Regions from separate parts of the Burkholderia cenocepacia genome, predicted to be linked through region 1. Evidence: predicted binding sites of a transcription regulator. Region 1 holds the regulator's gene; the other holds the start of a gene.
What was found. The regulator FNR, encoded in region 1, switches genes on or off when oxygen is low (the NO sensors DNR and NnrR bind a similar motif). The targets are predictions, from matches to a motif close to TTGATNNNNATCAA.
Positions count from the first base shown of each region.

Region 2: the regulator FNR is predicted to act here: its motif matches at 2,271-2,284, upstream of SY91_RS19505 (TraR/DksA family transcriptional regulator).

Region 1 covers NZ_CP060040.1:2,284,443-2,291,777, reverse strand. The annotation lists gene folE (GTP cyclohydrolase I FolE) at 1-632, shown strand, start outside; gene SY91_RS26705 (SDR family oxidoreductase) at 632-1,435, shown strand; gene epsC (serine O-acetyltransferase EpsC) at 1,599-2,519, opposite strand; gene SY91_RS26695 (hypothetical protein) at 2,657-2,890, opposite strand; gene SY91_RS26690 (DUF3005 domain-containing protein) at 3,169-3,576, shown strand; gene SY91_RS26685 (universal stress protein) at 4,105-4,572, shown strand; gene fnr (fumarate/nitrate reduction transcriptional regulator Fnr) at 4,676-5,422, shown strand; gene SY91_RS26675 (LysR family transcriptional regulator ArgP) at 5,471-6,364, opposite strand; gene SY91_RS26670 (LysE/ArgO family amino acid transporter) at 6,474-7,094, shown strand; gene SY91_RS35225 (hypothetical protein) at 7,174-7,335, opposite strand, start outside.
Region 2 covers NZ_CP060040.1:673,752-681,086, forward strand. The annotation lists gene SY91_RS19495 (Crp/Fnr family transcriptional regulator) at 1-650, shown strand, start outside; gene SY91_RS19500 (undecaprenyl-phosphate glucose phosphotransferase) at 662-2,068, shown strand; gene SY91_RS19505 (TraR/DksA family transcriptional regulator) at 2,450-2,842, shown strand; gene polX (DNA polymerase/3'-5' exonuclease PolX) at 2,992-4,767, shown strand; gene ald (alanine dehydrogenase) at 4,814-5,929, opposite strand; gene SY91_RS19520 (DUF3995 domain-containing protein) at 6,220-6,636, shown strand; gene SY91_RS19525 (2'-phosphotransferase) at 6,656-6,964, opposite strand.

The DNA.
Region 1 (7,335 bases):
GTAAGGGAAAGAAAACCACACAGCCCCAGCCGGTCGCCTCGCGGCCGAGCCGTGAAGAAGCCGAAGACGCCGTCCGCGTGCTGTTGCGCTGGGCCGGCGACGATCCCGCGCGCGAAGGCCTGCTCGACACGCCCGCGCGCGTGGTGCGCGCATACGAGCAGTTCTTCGCCGGCTATGCGCTGGAGCCGCGCGACATCCTCGCGCGCACGTTCAGCGAAGTCGACGGCTACGACGAAATGATCGTGCTGAAGGACATCCGCTTCGAGAGCTACTGCGAGCACCATATGGTGCCGATCATCGGCCGCGCGCACGTCGCGTATCTGCCGAACCATCGCGTCGTCGGCATCTCGAAGCTCGCGCGCCTCGTCGACGCGTTCGCGAAGCGCCTGCAGATCCAGGAAAAGATGACCGTGCAGATCGCCGACACGCTGTTCGACGTACTGCAGCCGAAGGGCGTCGGCGTGATCCTCGACGCCGCACACCAGTGCATCTCCACGCGCGGCGTGCACAAGCCGGGCGTCGAGATGGTCACGTCGCGCATGCTCGGCACGTTCCGCACCGATCCGTCGACGCGCCGCGAATTCCTGTCGATCGTCGCGAATCCTTCCTCGGTCAACCTGACGAATACCTGATGGAGCAGACGAAGCAAACGGCGCACGCGCCCGTCGTGCTCGTGACCGGCGCCGCGCGCCGGGCCGGGCGCGCGTTCGCCGAGTATTTCGCCGCGCACGGCTATTGCACCGCGGTGCATTACGACCGTTCGGCCGATGCCGCGCACGCCGCCGCCCGCGCGATTGCCGAACGCGGGCACGATTCGGTGGCGCTGCAGGCCGACCTGTCCGATGCCGCGCAGATCACCGCGCTGATCGATGCGGTCTATGCGCGCTTCGGCCGCCTCGACGTGCTGGTCAACAACGCGTCGGTATTCTGGCAGGACCATTTCCCGAGCTTCGATCTCGCCGCGTTCGACCAGGCGTGGGCCGTCAACTGCCGCGCGCCGATCCTGCTCACGCGCGCGTTCTACGAGCGGGCCCGCGCGGCCGGCACGCAAGGCGTCGTCGTGAACGTGGTCGACCAGAAGATCAAGGAAAACTTCCACCGCGACCATTTCAGCTACACGGTCGCGAAGGCCGCGCTCGGCAACCTGACGCAGATGCTCGCGCTGTCGTCCGCGCCGGTGCTGCGCGTGAATGCGGTGTTCCCGGGGCTGATGCTGCCGAGCGACGACCAGACGCAGGCCGACTTCGAACACGCGAGCCGCGCATCGACGCCGCTCGCGCGCATCGCGGGCCCCGACGACGTCGCCAGCGCGATCCTGCTGCTCACGGGCAATGCGTACAACGGCGTGGATTTCGTCGTCGATGCGGGCCAGAACCTGATCCGCGTCGATCAGGACGTGCTGTACAAGCACCGCTCGCCGGACGGCAAGCACTGAGGCTTCGATGAACGCAGGCGGCTGCGCGCCGCCTTCGTGCGCCGGGCCGAGCCGGCTTCGCGCCGCTCACGCCCGAGCGCGCGCGACGGCGGCCCGGCCGCCGAACCATTGCGCGTCATCCGCGGCGTTGCGCGGAACGACGCCCGCGCATTCGCCCTCCGCGTTACGGCTTCTCGGCGCTCCCGCCTTCGCGGACCTTGCCCTGCGCGACGCTCGTGCCGGGCGGCACGCTGTGGGTGAGCCACACGTTGCCGCCGATCACCGAGCCGCGCCCGATCGTCACGCGACCGAGGATCGTCGCGCCCGCATAGATCACCACGTCGTCCTCGACGATCGGGTGCCGTGCATTGCCCTTCACCAGCGCGCCTTCGCCATCGGCCGGGAAACTCTTCGCGCCGAGCGTGACGGCCTGGTACACGCGCACGCGCTCGCCGATGATCGCGGTTTCGCCGATCACGACGCCGGTGCCGTGATCGATGAAGAAGCTCGGGCCGATCTGCGCGCCGGGGTGGATGTCGATGCCGGTGGCCGAGTGCGCGATTTCATTGATGAACCGCGCGAGCAGCGGCACGCCGAGCTGGTGCAGCGCGTGTGCGAGCCGATGGTGCATCATCGCGAACACGCCGGGGTAGCACAGCAGGATCTCGGTGATGTGCTGCGCGGCCGGATCGCCCGCGTACGCGGCCTGGATGTCGCTGACGAGCAGCGCGCGGATCGCCGGCAACTGCCGGCCGAACTCGCGCGCGATCTCGAACGCGCGTTCGTCGAGCTCGGCGAACGGCGTATCGACGTGCTCGGGCAGGAACGGCAGCGCGCGGCGGATCTGCTCGGACAGGATGCGCAGCGTGCTTTCGAGCGTGTGGCCGACGTAGAAGTCGACGCTTTCGTCGGTCAGGTCGGGCGCGCCGTAGTGCGTCGGAAACATCGACGCGCGCAGGCCGGTCACAATCTTGCAGATCGCATCGCGCGACGGCAGTTCGCGGATGCCGCGCGGATGGCGCGTGCGATGGAGTTCCTCGCGCGACTCGCGCAAGCCGGCGACGATTTCTTCGAGGCCCCACTGACGGGCGGGTGATGTCGACATAAGCCAATGCGGGCAGCCGCGCGCGGATGCGCGGCCGCTAATAAAGTGACGGGTTCCGCAAGATTACCGCGTTTTTTGTCCGGGAGCGGCACCCCGGGGATCGGCCGGACGGCCAGCGCCGCACGCGTGCGACGGCGTCACATCGAGACGCTGCTCGCGTCGATCCAGCGCACGGCCCAGTCGCGCGCGTGCGCGATCGCGTCGCCTTCGTCGTTGAACTGGAGCTCGATCGGAAAAAACCGGTTCGCCACGAGCTCCCCGTCGCTCGATCGGGAGATCACGACGTAGGGCTTGAATGAACCGTCACTGGCGCGTGCGGGCGCGCAATTCAACAGATAACCGCGGTGCGTGAAAGCAGTAGTCGCTTGCATGAATCCGCCACCTCTAGTCCCTTGCTTTGTTGTTCGCTACCCGTCTTTAAGGGTGCTGCGGCGCCCCGGCGCGGGCAGAGGCGGCGAGACTTCATCCCCTGTCGCCGCTTCGCAGGAAAAGAATCATACTCTGTAGAAAACGCGTCTTCTAGCTGAAATAAATCATGACAAATCAGTGCGCGTCGCGCGACCGCGGCGATCGCCCGCGCGCCTTTTCCCGTCGTGCCCGGAACGGGATTTGCTTCGATCCGGAGCGTGTCGCCGCCAGGAGAGCCGCGATGGAATCCTCCGCTCAAACAGGTCGTGCGCATCCGCGCAGCATCGAACTCGACAACGACGACACGCACGACAGCACGGTCGACACCGACGGCAAGCACCGCGAAGCGTCGCGGCTCGCCGGGGTCGGGCCGATCTCGCCCGACGAGATCACGCGCAGCAATGCGTCGCTCGTCAATGCGATGCCGGAGGCCGGCGACGGCTTCGCCGGTTTCGACAGCCGCCCCGACGGCAACCATCCGGCGTTTGCGCTGCGCGCCGGCTACACGGTGATCGAGAAAGGCTTCGACACGCCGCCCGCGGGCGACGCGCCGTTCGGCCCCGTTCACCGGATGTACGGCAGCGCATACTGGCCCGGCCACAGCCGCCGGCCGGAGCGCGTCATCGAGCTGACGGTCGTGCCGAGATAGCCGGCGCGGCGTTTGAATCGGTCGTTCGTTTGAGAGGCGCTATCGGCCGGTCACGATGATCGATGGCGATGAACCGGCGCGTGCGATCGAACTGCACGCCGATACCCGCTCGCACGTTGTCACAACGAACGACTCCGCGCCCTGGCATCGGCTTCGCAGTCATGCATGCCGCGCATCGCATCGACGCACAGGCATTGACCGAAGTCATGGCGCCACGGCGCGATTGCGATTGAATGGTGGTGCGTGCAGCGCATCGGCAGGGTTGCAGCCGCGCCGGATCGATGCGTGCGCATGCGTTTGCGCCGGCGGTGCGGCGCGACGCATGCCGCATCCCACGACACGCGTCGCGCGGCGCAGCATGCGTCGCGCGCATGGCCATGCGCGACAGCGACAGGAACCACGCGGCCGCGCGGCACGGCGGGCACCTCGCTGCACGATCGTGCCCGTTGGTTTACTCTGCCTCGCAGCATTGCCCGGCCCGCTCGGCCATCCGGCCGACTTCGTTTCAACCCGCCACTCGGAGACACTATGTACAAGCGTATTCTGGTTGCCGTCGACGGCAGCGACACGTCCCGCCATGCGTTCGATGCCGCACTGGCGCTCGCGAAAGCGCACGGCGCGGAGCTGCAGCCGTTCTACGTCGTCGAGAACGCCGCGATCTACTACAACGTGCCCGGCTACGATCCGTCCGTGCTGCGCGATCAGCTCCTCGCGCAGGGCAACGCGCTCGCGCAGGATTTCGCGAAGCTGATGCAGGCCGCCGGCGTGAAGGGCGAAACGCAGCTGAACGAAGCGACGTCGCTCAACGACGTGTCGTCACTGATCCTCGACGGCGCGAAAGCGTTCGGCGCCGATCTGCTCGTACTCGGCACGCACGGCCGCCGCGGCTTCCGCCGCCTCGTGCTCGGCAGCATCGCCGAACAATGCGTGCGCCACGCAACGCTGCCGGTGCTGCTGATTCCGGCCGCCGCCAACGCGGACGAACCGGCTGCCTGAGCGGCGTTCGGCACGTGCGCCCGGTCGCGACGTTTTGTCACCCGACAGCGGCAACTTGCGGTGGGACAATGATTTCGTCGATTCAACGCCGGAGTAAACGATCATGCTGACGCCCGTCGCCACCCGCCCCGCCGCCACGCCCCATGCCGGTAGCTGGGCTCCCCGTCAGGCCCCGCACTGCTCGTCGTGCGCGATGCGGCACCTGTGCATGCCGCAGGGCCTGGCGCCCGAAGCGCTCAGTCGCCTCGAGTCGGTCATCTGCGCGGCACGCCCGGTCAAGCGCGGCGAAGCGCTGTTCCGCGAAGGCGACGCATTCGACAACCTGTACGCGGTGCGCTCGGGTTCGCTGAAGACCGTCGCGACACGCCACGACGGCCGCGAACAGGTCACGGGCCTGCACCTCGCCGGCGAAGCGCTCGGCCTCGACGGCATCTGCGACGATACGCACCCGCGCACCGCGGTCGCGCTGGAAGACAGCTCCGTCTGCGTGATTCCGTACAGCGCGCTCAAGGCGCTGTGCTCGGAAGCCGGCTCGATGCAGTTGCGCATGCACAAGCTGATGAGCGAACAGATCGTGCGCGAAACGTCGCAAACGATGCTGCTCGGCTCGCTGAATGCGGAGGAGCGCGTCGCCGCTTTCCTGCTGGACGTCTCGTCGCGCTACCTGAAACGCGGCTACTCGCCGTCGGAATTCAACCTGCGGATGACGCGCGAGGACATCGGCAGCTATCTCGGCATGACGCTCGAAACGGTCAGCCGCACGCTGTCGAAATTCCAGAAGCGCGGCCTGATCGAAATGCAGGGCCGCCACGTGCAGATCGTCGACTTCGACGGCCTGCAACACCTCTGACGTCGCACGGCGCGCACCGCGTGCGCGCCGCCCGCGTGGCGTCGCCGGTCAATCGAGAAACAGCGCGGCACGCGCCTTCAGCGCCGCGCTGAAATCGTCGAGCCAGCCGATCGACAGACGCCAGCTCTGCCAGTACAGATCGATGTCGATGGTCCGGCCGCGCGACATGTCGATCAGCTCGCCCGCCGCCAGTTGCCGGTCGACCATCCGGTCAGGGCACATCCCCCATCCCAATCCCGTTTCGCACGCGCGCAGATAGCCTGCGACGTGCGGTATCCAGTGCTGCGGCGGATCGAGATCCGCGCGCGTCACGCGCCGGATGAAACGCGCCTGCAACCCGTCCTTCGGATTGAACATCACGCACGGCGCGCGGCGCAGCGCATCGCGCGTGATCCCCGCATCGAAATAACGCGCGTAAAACGCCGGCGAGCACACCGCGCGATAGCGGATTCGCCCGAGCCGCTCCGACCGGCATCCCTGGATCGGCTCGGCCTGCGCGGTCACCGCGCCCTGCACGCTGCCGTCGCGAATGCGCGAGGCCGTGTAATCCTGATCGTCGATCACGAGGTCGAGCAGCGTCTCGCGCTCCGTGCAGAACGGCCCGACCGCGTCGATGAACCACGTCGCGACGCTGTCGTCGTTGACGGCCACGCGCAGCGTCGGCCAGGCGCTCGCGATCTGGCCGGGCAACGCGGGCATCCGGCCGCCCAGTTCGGCCTCCAGCAGCTGCACGCGTTCGGTATGCCGGCACAGCAGCGCGCCCGACGTGGTCGCGACGCACGGCTGTCCGCGCTTGACGAGCACGCTGCCGACCCGCTCCTCCAGCAGCTTCACGCGCTGCGACACCGCCGACGGCGTGACGTTCAGCTCCTTGGCTGCCCGCTCGAACGAGCCGTGCCGGATCACGGCCGCGAGGGCATCGAGCAACGCGTAGTCGAGCATTAGATTTCCTTAATCCGCATTAGGTGATTTAGCTTCTCTTATTCCCGCCCCGATCGCAGACTAGCGCTACCCGATTCATCCGTCTACTGCTTCCACGGCTGTCCCCATCATGAACTGGCTCGCTTTTTCCCACGGCGCCGCACTGTGCGCGTCGCTCATCGTCACCATCGGCGCACAGAACGCATTCGTGCTGCGCCAGGGCATCATGCGCTCGCACGTCGGCAAGATCGTGCTGCTGTGCGCGGTGTCCGACATGATCCTGATCGGCGCGGGCGTCGGCGGCGCATCGGTACTGGTCGAGCGCTATCCGACCTTCGTCCATGCGGTGCTGTACGTGGGCTTGGCGTATCTCGCGTGGTTCGGCATCAACGCGCTGCGCCGTGCGTTCAAGCCGGGCCACGACACGCTTGACGTCCGCGGCGACGCGGTCGCCCCGCCGCCGCAGAGCGCACTCGCGATCGTGCTGATGACGCTCGCATTCACGTGGCTCAACCCGCACGTGTATCTCGACACGTTCCTGCTGATCGGCACGGCCGGCGCGCGCGAGCCGGAAGGCGCGCGGCTCGCGTTCGCGATCGGCGCGATGACGGTCAGCGTCGTGTGGTTCCTCGGGCTCGGCTATGGCGCGCGATTGCTGGCGCCGTGGTTCCGCAAGGCGGTCGCGTGGCGCGTGCTGGACGGCGCGATCGGCAGCATGGTGCTGTTTCTCGCGGCCGTGCAGTTGCGGTAGAGAGGGATGTGTCGCGGCAGATCCTGTCTGCCGCGACGTCAGGCAGTCGGCCGCGGTCGCGACCGGTATGGGGTCGGCGTCAGGCCGTCGAGGTCGCGTCGGGCAGCGCGCCGCCGATCGCCGCGGGCTGGTTGCTCGCCAGTTGCGGTTCGTTGGCTGCCGTCGGGTCCTGCTGCTTCGCCGGATCGACCTTGGCGAGTTGCGTGGCGGCCTGCTCGGCCTTGTCGCCCTCGTAGCGCCA
Region 2 (7,335 bases), 1.2 Mb from region 1:
CGATGCGTCATCTGCATTTTCCGACGACGGCGATGATGTCGGTCCAGCACCTGATGGAGGATGGTGCGATGGTCGAGGTGGCGGTGGTGGGCCGCGAGGGCGTGGTCGGGCTGGGGACGCTGGTCGGCGGCATCGCGGCGTCGAACCGGGTCGAGGTGCGGATCGGCGGGATGGCTTATCGCGTGCCGAGTTGCGTGATGCGCGCCGAATTCGAGCGGTCGCCGCAGACCTATCGGCTGCTGCTCAACACCTGCCAGGCGACGATGGCGCAGATCTCGCGCAGCGCGCTGTGCAACCGGCACCACTCGGTCAGCGAGCAGCTCAGCCGCTGGCTGCTGCTCGCGCACGACCGGATCGACGGCGACGAGCTGGCGGTCACGCAGCAGACGATCGCGAACATGCTCGGCGTGCGGCGCGAGGGCGTGACGGAAGCGGCCGGGAACCTGCAGGAAGCCGGGCTGATCCGGCAGCGCCGCGGCCGCATCACGGTGCTCGACCGCGACGGCCTCGAACATCACGCCTGCGAATGCTACGACCTGATTCGCGCGGACTATCGCCGGTTGCTCGGGACGCGCGGGAATGCGATGCCGGCGACGGTTCGCCCGCGCATGCCGGAAGGGCACCGCGGATTCCCCGCACACGGTGCGTGACGATGCAGTCGATGTCCGGTGGAACGAATGCGATGCGGCGTGCCGCGATCGCGGCGGCCGACGTCGTGCTCGTGATGGCCGGCGCGCTCGTCGCGCAGGCGGCGTCGGGTCTCGGCTGGCATGCGCTGTCCGACGCGCAGCGCGGTGCGATCGCGCTGCTGTGCGTGCTGACGGTGGCGCTGCTGCCGCGTTACCTGCGCACCGTGCGCGGCGGCGTGGCGGTGCAGGGTGGCGCGCACGTGCTGACGCACACGCTGGTGGCGGTCGTTTGCGCGAGCGTGCTGACGGTGGCCGGCACGATGTGGATCATGAATCGCGGCGGCACGGTGACGACCCGCTGGATCGTGCGCACGGTGCTGGCCGGCGACGCGGCACTGCTGCTCGGGCGCGCGGCGCTGCTGGCGCTCGCGCTGACGCGCGGCGACTCGCGGGCGCGGCAGCGCCGCGTCGCCGTCGTCGGGGCAACGGCGTACGGGCGCGTGGCGATCGAGCGGATGCAACTGGCGCCGAATGGCCCGTTCGTCGCCGCATGCGTATTCGACGACGATGCCCAGGCCGTCGCGGGCGGTATCGGCGGCGTGCCGGTGATCGGCGACTGGAACGGGTTGCGTGAACTGATTCGCGGCGGCGGCATCGATGAGGTCTGGCTCACGCTGCCGATGTCGCACGAGTGGCGGATCCAGCGCATCGTGCGCGAGCTGCGCGACGAGTTCGTCGAGTTGCGGTTGTTGCCCGACGTGCGGCAGATGTCGGTCGTCGATCGCTCCGCGACCGACGTGCTCGGCATGCCGGCGATCAATCTCGCGACCACGCCGCGCTCCGCGCCGGAGCTGTGGGCCAAGTTCGCGTTCGACCGGCTGTTCGCGTTCGGCGTGCTGATTCCGTTGCTGCCGCTGCTGGCGCTGCTGGCGATCGCGGTCAAGCTGTCGTCGCCGGGGCCCGTGCTGTTCAGGCAGCGCCGCAAGGGGGTCGACGGCCGCGAGTTCGATATCCTCAAGTTCCGGACCATGCGCGTGCATCGCGCGCAGCCGGGCGTCGTGCGGCAGGCGTCGCGCAACGATTCGCGCATCACGCGCGTCGGCGCGTTCCTGCGCCGCACGTCGCTCGACGAGCTGCCGCAGTTCTTCAACGTGCTGTTCGGGCAGATGTCGGTGGTCGGCCCGCGTCCGCACGCGATCGAACACGACGACTTCTACCGGCAACTGATCGACTGCTACATGTACCGCTATCGCGTGCGGCCCGGCATCACCGGATGGGCCCAGGTGAACGGCTATCGCGGTGAAACGCGCAAGGTCGAGGCGATGGAGGCACGCGTGAAGTTCGATCTGTTCTACATGCAGAACTGGAGCTTCTGGTTCGACATCAAGATCATCCTGCTGACGGTGGTGCGCGGCTTCATCGGGCGCAATGCGTTCTGAGGAGGACGAATGATCGAAGCGGCGCCGCGCGAGCGATCGTCCCGACGCAGTGAGGCCGGTTCGGGCGCGCGGAAGCAGCGCCGTGGCCGCGCCGGAATTGCTGCGCTGCGGTTGTGCCGGCAGGCTTCGGGGTGCGCGCGGCGGGGCGGAATTCCTCGTCCGTCCCCAGTTTCCCCGCCTTTGCCGCGGCATGACCGGCACGCTGATTCCGGTCAACACACGCGTGTTCAATGGGTTTATCCTGCGTCGCATGCGTCCGGCGTTTTGCGTGTCCGGCCGCTGATCCGGATGCGACGGCACGGGGCATGCCTGCGTGCCGCGCACCCGCGCGATACCGCGCGCCGCTCTTTTTCGCGCGGACCCGGAACAGGAGAGACGGCCATGTCGCTCGACCCACAACAACGGCAGACGCTGAAGCAGCGGCTGAACGAGAGCGAGCAGACGCTGCGTGCGGAGATCCGCACCAGCGAAGACCAGCGCGCGTCCGAATCCTATGCGGAGCTTGCCGGCGCGGCGCCGGACGAGGGCGACGAGGCGAACGCCGACCTGTTCGTCGACGTCGATCATGCATTGATCGGCATGAAGCTGACCGAACTGCGCGCGATTGGCCGCGCCCAGCAGCGGATGCGCGACGGCAGTTACGGCGAATGCATCGACTGCGACGGCTCGGTCGGCTACGAACGCCTGCTGGCGCGCCCGACCGCCGAACGCTGCACGCATTGCCAATCGCTCTACGAGCGGCGCTACGCCACGACGCCGCGCGCGTCGCTCTGACGTCGCGGTTCCCACCGCGCCGCACGTACGGCGCGGCCGGCGCAGGATGACCAACGGGCGCCCGGCGGCGTCGACATGCGGCGCCGGGCGGGCAGACGCCGTCGCGCCCGCGCGCGGCGCCATCCACGTGGAAGGGAGCCACGCCAATCATGCCGATCCACAATGCCGAGTGCGCGGCCGTGTTCGCCGAGATCGCCGACATGCTCGAGATCCAGGGCGCCAATCCGTTTCGCGTACGTGCGTACCGCAACGCCGCGCGGACGATCGCCGACTACGGTCGCGACATCCCGACGATGATCGAGAACGGCGACGATCTCGGGAAGATTCCGTCGATCGGGGCCGATCTCGCGTCGAAGCTGCGCGAGATCACCGCGACCGGCACCTGCGACCTGCAGCAAACCTTGCGTCATGCGCTGCCGGGCGCGATCGTCGAGCTGCTCGACGTGCCCGGGCTCGGCGCGAAACGCGTGAAGGCGCTGCATGACGCATTGCACGTCGATTCGCTCGAACAACTGCGCGCGGAAGCGAAGAACGGGCATGTGCGTGAGCTGCCGGGCTTCGGCGCGAAAACCGAAGCGCATCTGCTCGAAGCGATCGACGATCGCCTGCAGCGCGAGCCGCAACGCTTCCTGCTGCCCGAGGCCGCGCACGCGCTGATGCCGTTGCTCGAACGCCTGCGTGCGGTGGCCGGTGTCGGCCAGGCCGTGCCGGCCGGCAGTTTCCGCCGCCGCCGCGAGACGGTCGGCGATCTCGACATCCTCGTCACCGCACGTGATCCGGTCGCGGTCACCGAAGCGTTCGTCGGCTACGGCGAGGTGGCGCGCGTGCTCGCGCACGGCAAGAGCCGCTCGAGCGTGATGCTGGCCAACGGCTTGCAGGTCGACCTGCGCGTCGTCGATGCCGATGCGTTCGGCGCGGCGCTCGTCTACTTCACGGGGTCGAAGGCGCAGAACATCGCGCTGCGCCGGATCGCGCAGGCCGGCGGCCTGAAGATCAACGAATACGGCGTGTTTCGCGGCGACGAGCGGATTGCCGGCGCGACGGAGGCATCGGTCTACGCGGCCATCGGGCTGCGCGAGGTGCCGCCCGAGTTGCGCGAGGATCGCGGCGAGATCGATGCGTCGCGCGCCGGCACGCTGCCGGCGCTCATCGAGCGCAAGCATCTGCATGGCGACCTGCACGCGCATACCGATGCGTCGGCCGGTCGCGACGGCCTGCGCGCGATGGCCGCCGCCGCGCGTGCACGCGGGCTCGCCTACCTTGCCGTCACCGACCGCGTGCCGCCTGGCGGCGATCGCGACGGTTTCGACTGGCTCGCGCGGCAGCTCGACGAGATCGACCGCATCAACGCGACGTTCGACGATTTCGTGCTGCTCAAGGGCGTGGAAGCCGGCATTCGCGAGGATGGCAGCCTGGACGTGCCCGACGCGATGCTCGGCCGGCTCGATCTCGTCGTCGGCGCGGTACGCGACGGCTTCGATCTGCCGCGCGGCGCGCAGACCGATCGCATGCTGCGTGCGATGGAGCATCCGCATTTCACGATTCTCGCGCACCCGACCGGCCGCGTGCTCGGCGAGCGCGACGCGTGCGAACTGGACGTGCCGCGCGTGCTCGCGCAGGCCGCCGCGCGCGGCTGCTTCGTCGAACTCGATGCGCAGCCGCGGCGCTTCGACCTGCCGGACGTCTGGTGCCGCGAGGCCGCGAAGGCCGGCGTGCCGGTCGCGATCGGTTCGGATGCGTACGGCGCCAACGAGCTCGACCATCTCGCGTTCGGCGTCGATCAGGCGCGGCGCGGCTGGCTGACGCGGCAGGACGTGCTGAACACGCGCACGCTCGCGCAACTGCGGCCGCTGCTGGCACGCACGATGGGCGGTGCGGGCAGCGCGGGCGGCGGCGCGCAGCGGAGCCGGTCGAAGGGCGCGTGAACGCCACGCGGCCCGGCCGTATTGCGTTCAGCTCATGCCGGCAGGGTCATGCGAGTACGCCGGTCGCCGGGACGTAGGGCAGGCCGAGCGCCAGCGCGACCGCTTCGTACGTGATGTGGCCGTCGCACACGTTCAGGCCCGCGCGCAGATGCGGATCGTCGAGCATCGCCTGCTTCCAGCCCTTGTCGGCGAGCGCGAGCGCATGGCCGAGCGTTGCATTGTTCAGCGCAAAGGTCGACGTGCGCGCGACCGCGCCGGGCATGTTCGCGACGCAGTAGTGGACCACCCCGTCGACCACGAAGGTCGGCGCCGCGTGCGTGGTCGCATGCGAGGTCTCGAAGCAGCCGCCCTGGTCGATCGCGACATCGACGACGACTGCTCCCTTGCGCATCGTCGCGATCATGTCGCGTGTGACGAGCCGCGGCGCCGATGCGCCCGGCACGAGCACGGCGCCGATCACGACGTCGGCATCGCGCACGGCTTCGTCGACCGTCTGCGCATTCGAGCAGACGGTCGCGATCCGGTTGGCGAACACGAGATCGAGCTGGCGCAACCGGTTCACGTTGTTGTCGAGCACGGTGACGCGCGCGCCGAGGCCCACCGCCATCTGCAGCGCGCCGGTGCCCACGACGCCCGCGCCGAGCACGACGACGTGCGCGGCCGGCACGCCCGGCACGCCGGCCATCAGCAGGCCGCGGCCGCCGCGCGGGCTTTCGAGGTGGGTCGCCGCGACCTGGATCGACATGCGGCCGGCGACTTCGCTCATCGGCGCGAGCAACGGCAGGCCGCCGCCGGGGCCCGTCACGGTTTCGTACGCGATGCAGACCGCGCCGGATTTCACGAGCGCGGCGGCCTGGTCGGGATCGGGCGCGAGATGCAGGTACGTGTAGAGGATCTGGCCGCGCCGCAGCATCGCGCATTCGGTGGGCTGCGGCTCCTTGACCTTGATGATCATGTCGGCGCGCGCGAAGATTTCTTCGGCGCCGTCGCTGAGCGACGCGCCCGCGGCCGTGTAGTCGTCGTCGAGCAGGCCGATCGCCGTGCCCGCGCCGCGCTGCACCAGCACGCGATGGCCGTGCCGCGTGAGTTCGCGCGCGCCGGCCGGCGTGAGGCCGACGCGGTATTCGTGGTTCTTGATCTCCTTCGGCACACCGATCAGCATGAGTCGCCTCCATGGCCTTCGTTATCGTCGTCGTGCGGGCAGCCCGTTGCGCAGCGCCTTGCCGACCGCAGTACTGGAATAACAGGGTAGTAGTGCGCGGAGGGAAGTCAAGCGACCGGGCTGTGCGACGACGCATGCGCACTGCAACGCAGCATGCGTCGCCGTCGGTTGCGACCGGACGTCGCAATGCGCGCGTGACGCGGTTTCGGTATCGTCATGCGTGGCGTGGGCCGCGAGCCGAACACCTTTCGGCAAAACGACGAGACAACGAGACGAGGACCTTGATCGACATGACCGGTGCGTATTTCAGCGTGCCGACGCTTTGCGCCATCGCGCTCGTGCACGTCTACTGGGCGTTCGGCGGGCGATTGGGCAAGCGCGCGGCCATTCCGGAGCAGGATGGCGTACCGCTGTTGCGGCCGACGGCGCTCGGCACGCTGGCCGTCGCGCTCGCGCTGCTGGGCGGGGCAGGCGTGGTCGCCGCGCGTGCCGGCTGGCTGGGGCGCAACGCGTATCCCTGCACGATCGCGTTCGCGGTCGTTGCGCTCGCATTGATCTTCGCGGTGCGCGCCGTCGGCGATTTTCGCTACGTCGGCTTCTTCAAACGGATTCGCGGGTCGCGTTTCGCGCGGATGGACACGCTGTATTACTCGCCGCTGTGTGCGGCGCTGGCGCTGTCGATCGCGTCGATGTTCTGGCCGTGGTGAGCGGGGCGCGGCGCGCGATTCAGTCCGCGCGCGTATCGATCGGCGGCAGGCATTCGGCGGGCACGGCATCGGTCAGCCGGACACCGTTTTCGGCGACGAAGAACGTATGGCCCTGCCGGTGCATCCGCTGCGCCTCCACTGCGAGGATCGCGGGCACGCCGTGATGCGCCGACGGCCCGCGCCGTCCGGATTTCCGCCGACAGATGCACGTGATGGCGGGCGCCCGGTTCCGCCGCCGCCGATCCTCGCTGTCCGCCATCCCCTCATCCTTGCACATTCCGGCATCCGGTTTTCCCATTGTTGCTGATTTCGATGCACTGAATTGCATTGAACCCTCTAGTAATGGAACCGGTTCCATATATAATTCGCCGCACTCGTCGCCGGGCCCGAAAGAGGGTCGTGCACGTTGCGCTTGCCGTCGGCGGACGCGACGTCTAAGTTGAACAAGGGTCATGGGCGATGACGGGTAGATGCCGGCCAATGCCGGTATTTGTCCGACGATAGGGCCCGCAAAGAGGTCGATCCACGCAACGCCGCCGGCACCGGGGCGAGCGCGGCTGCAATGACGGCGCCACCGCGAATCGCGGCCGGGCGCCTGCATCGAGGTTGTGCGCAACACACGAAAGAACAGGGCGACCGGCCGCCTGCGGCACGGCTGCCGTGCCGGGCACGCGGCATGCGGAATGCGCGCGTCCGAAC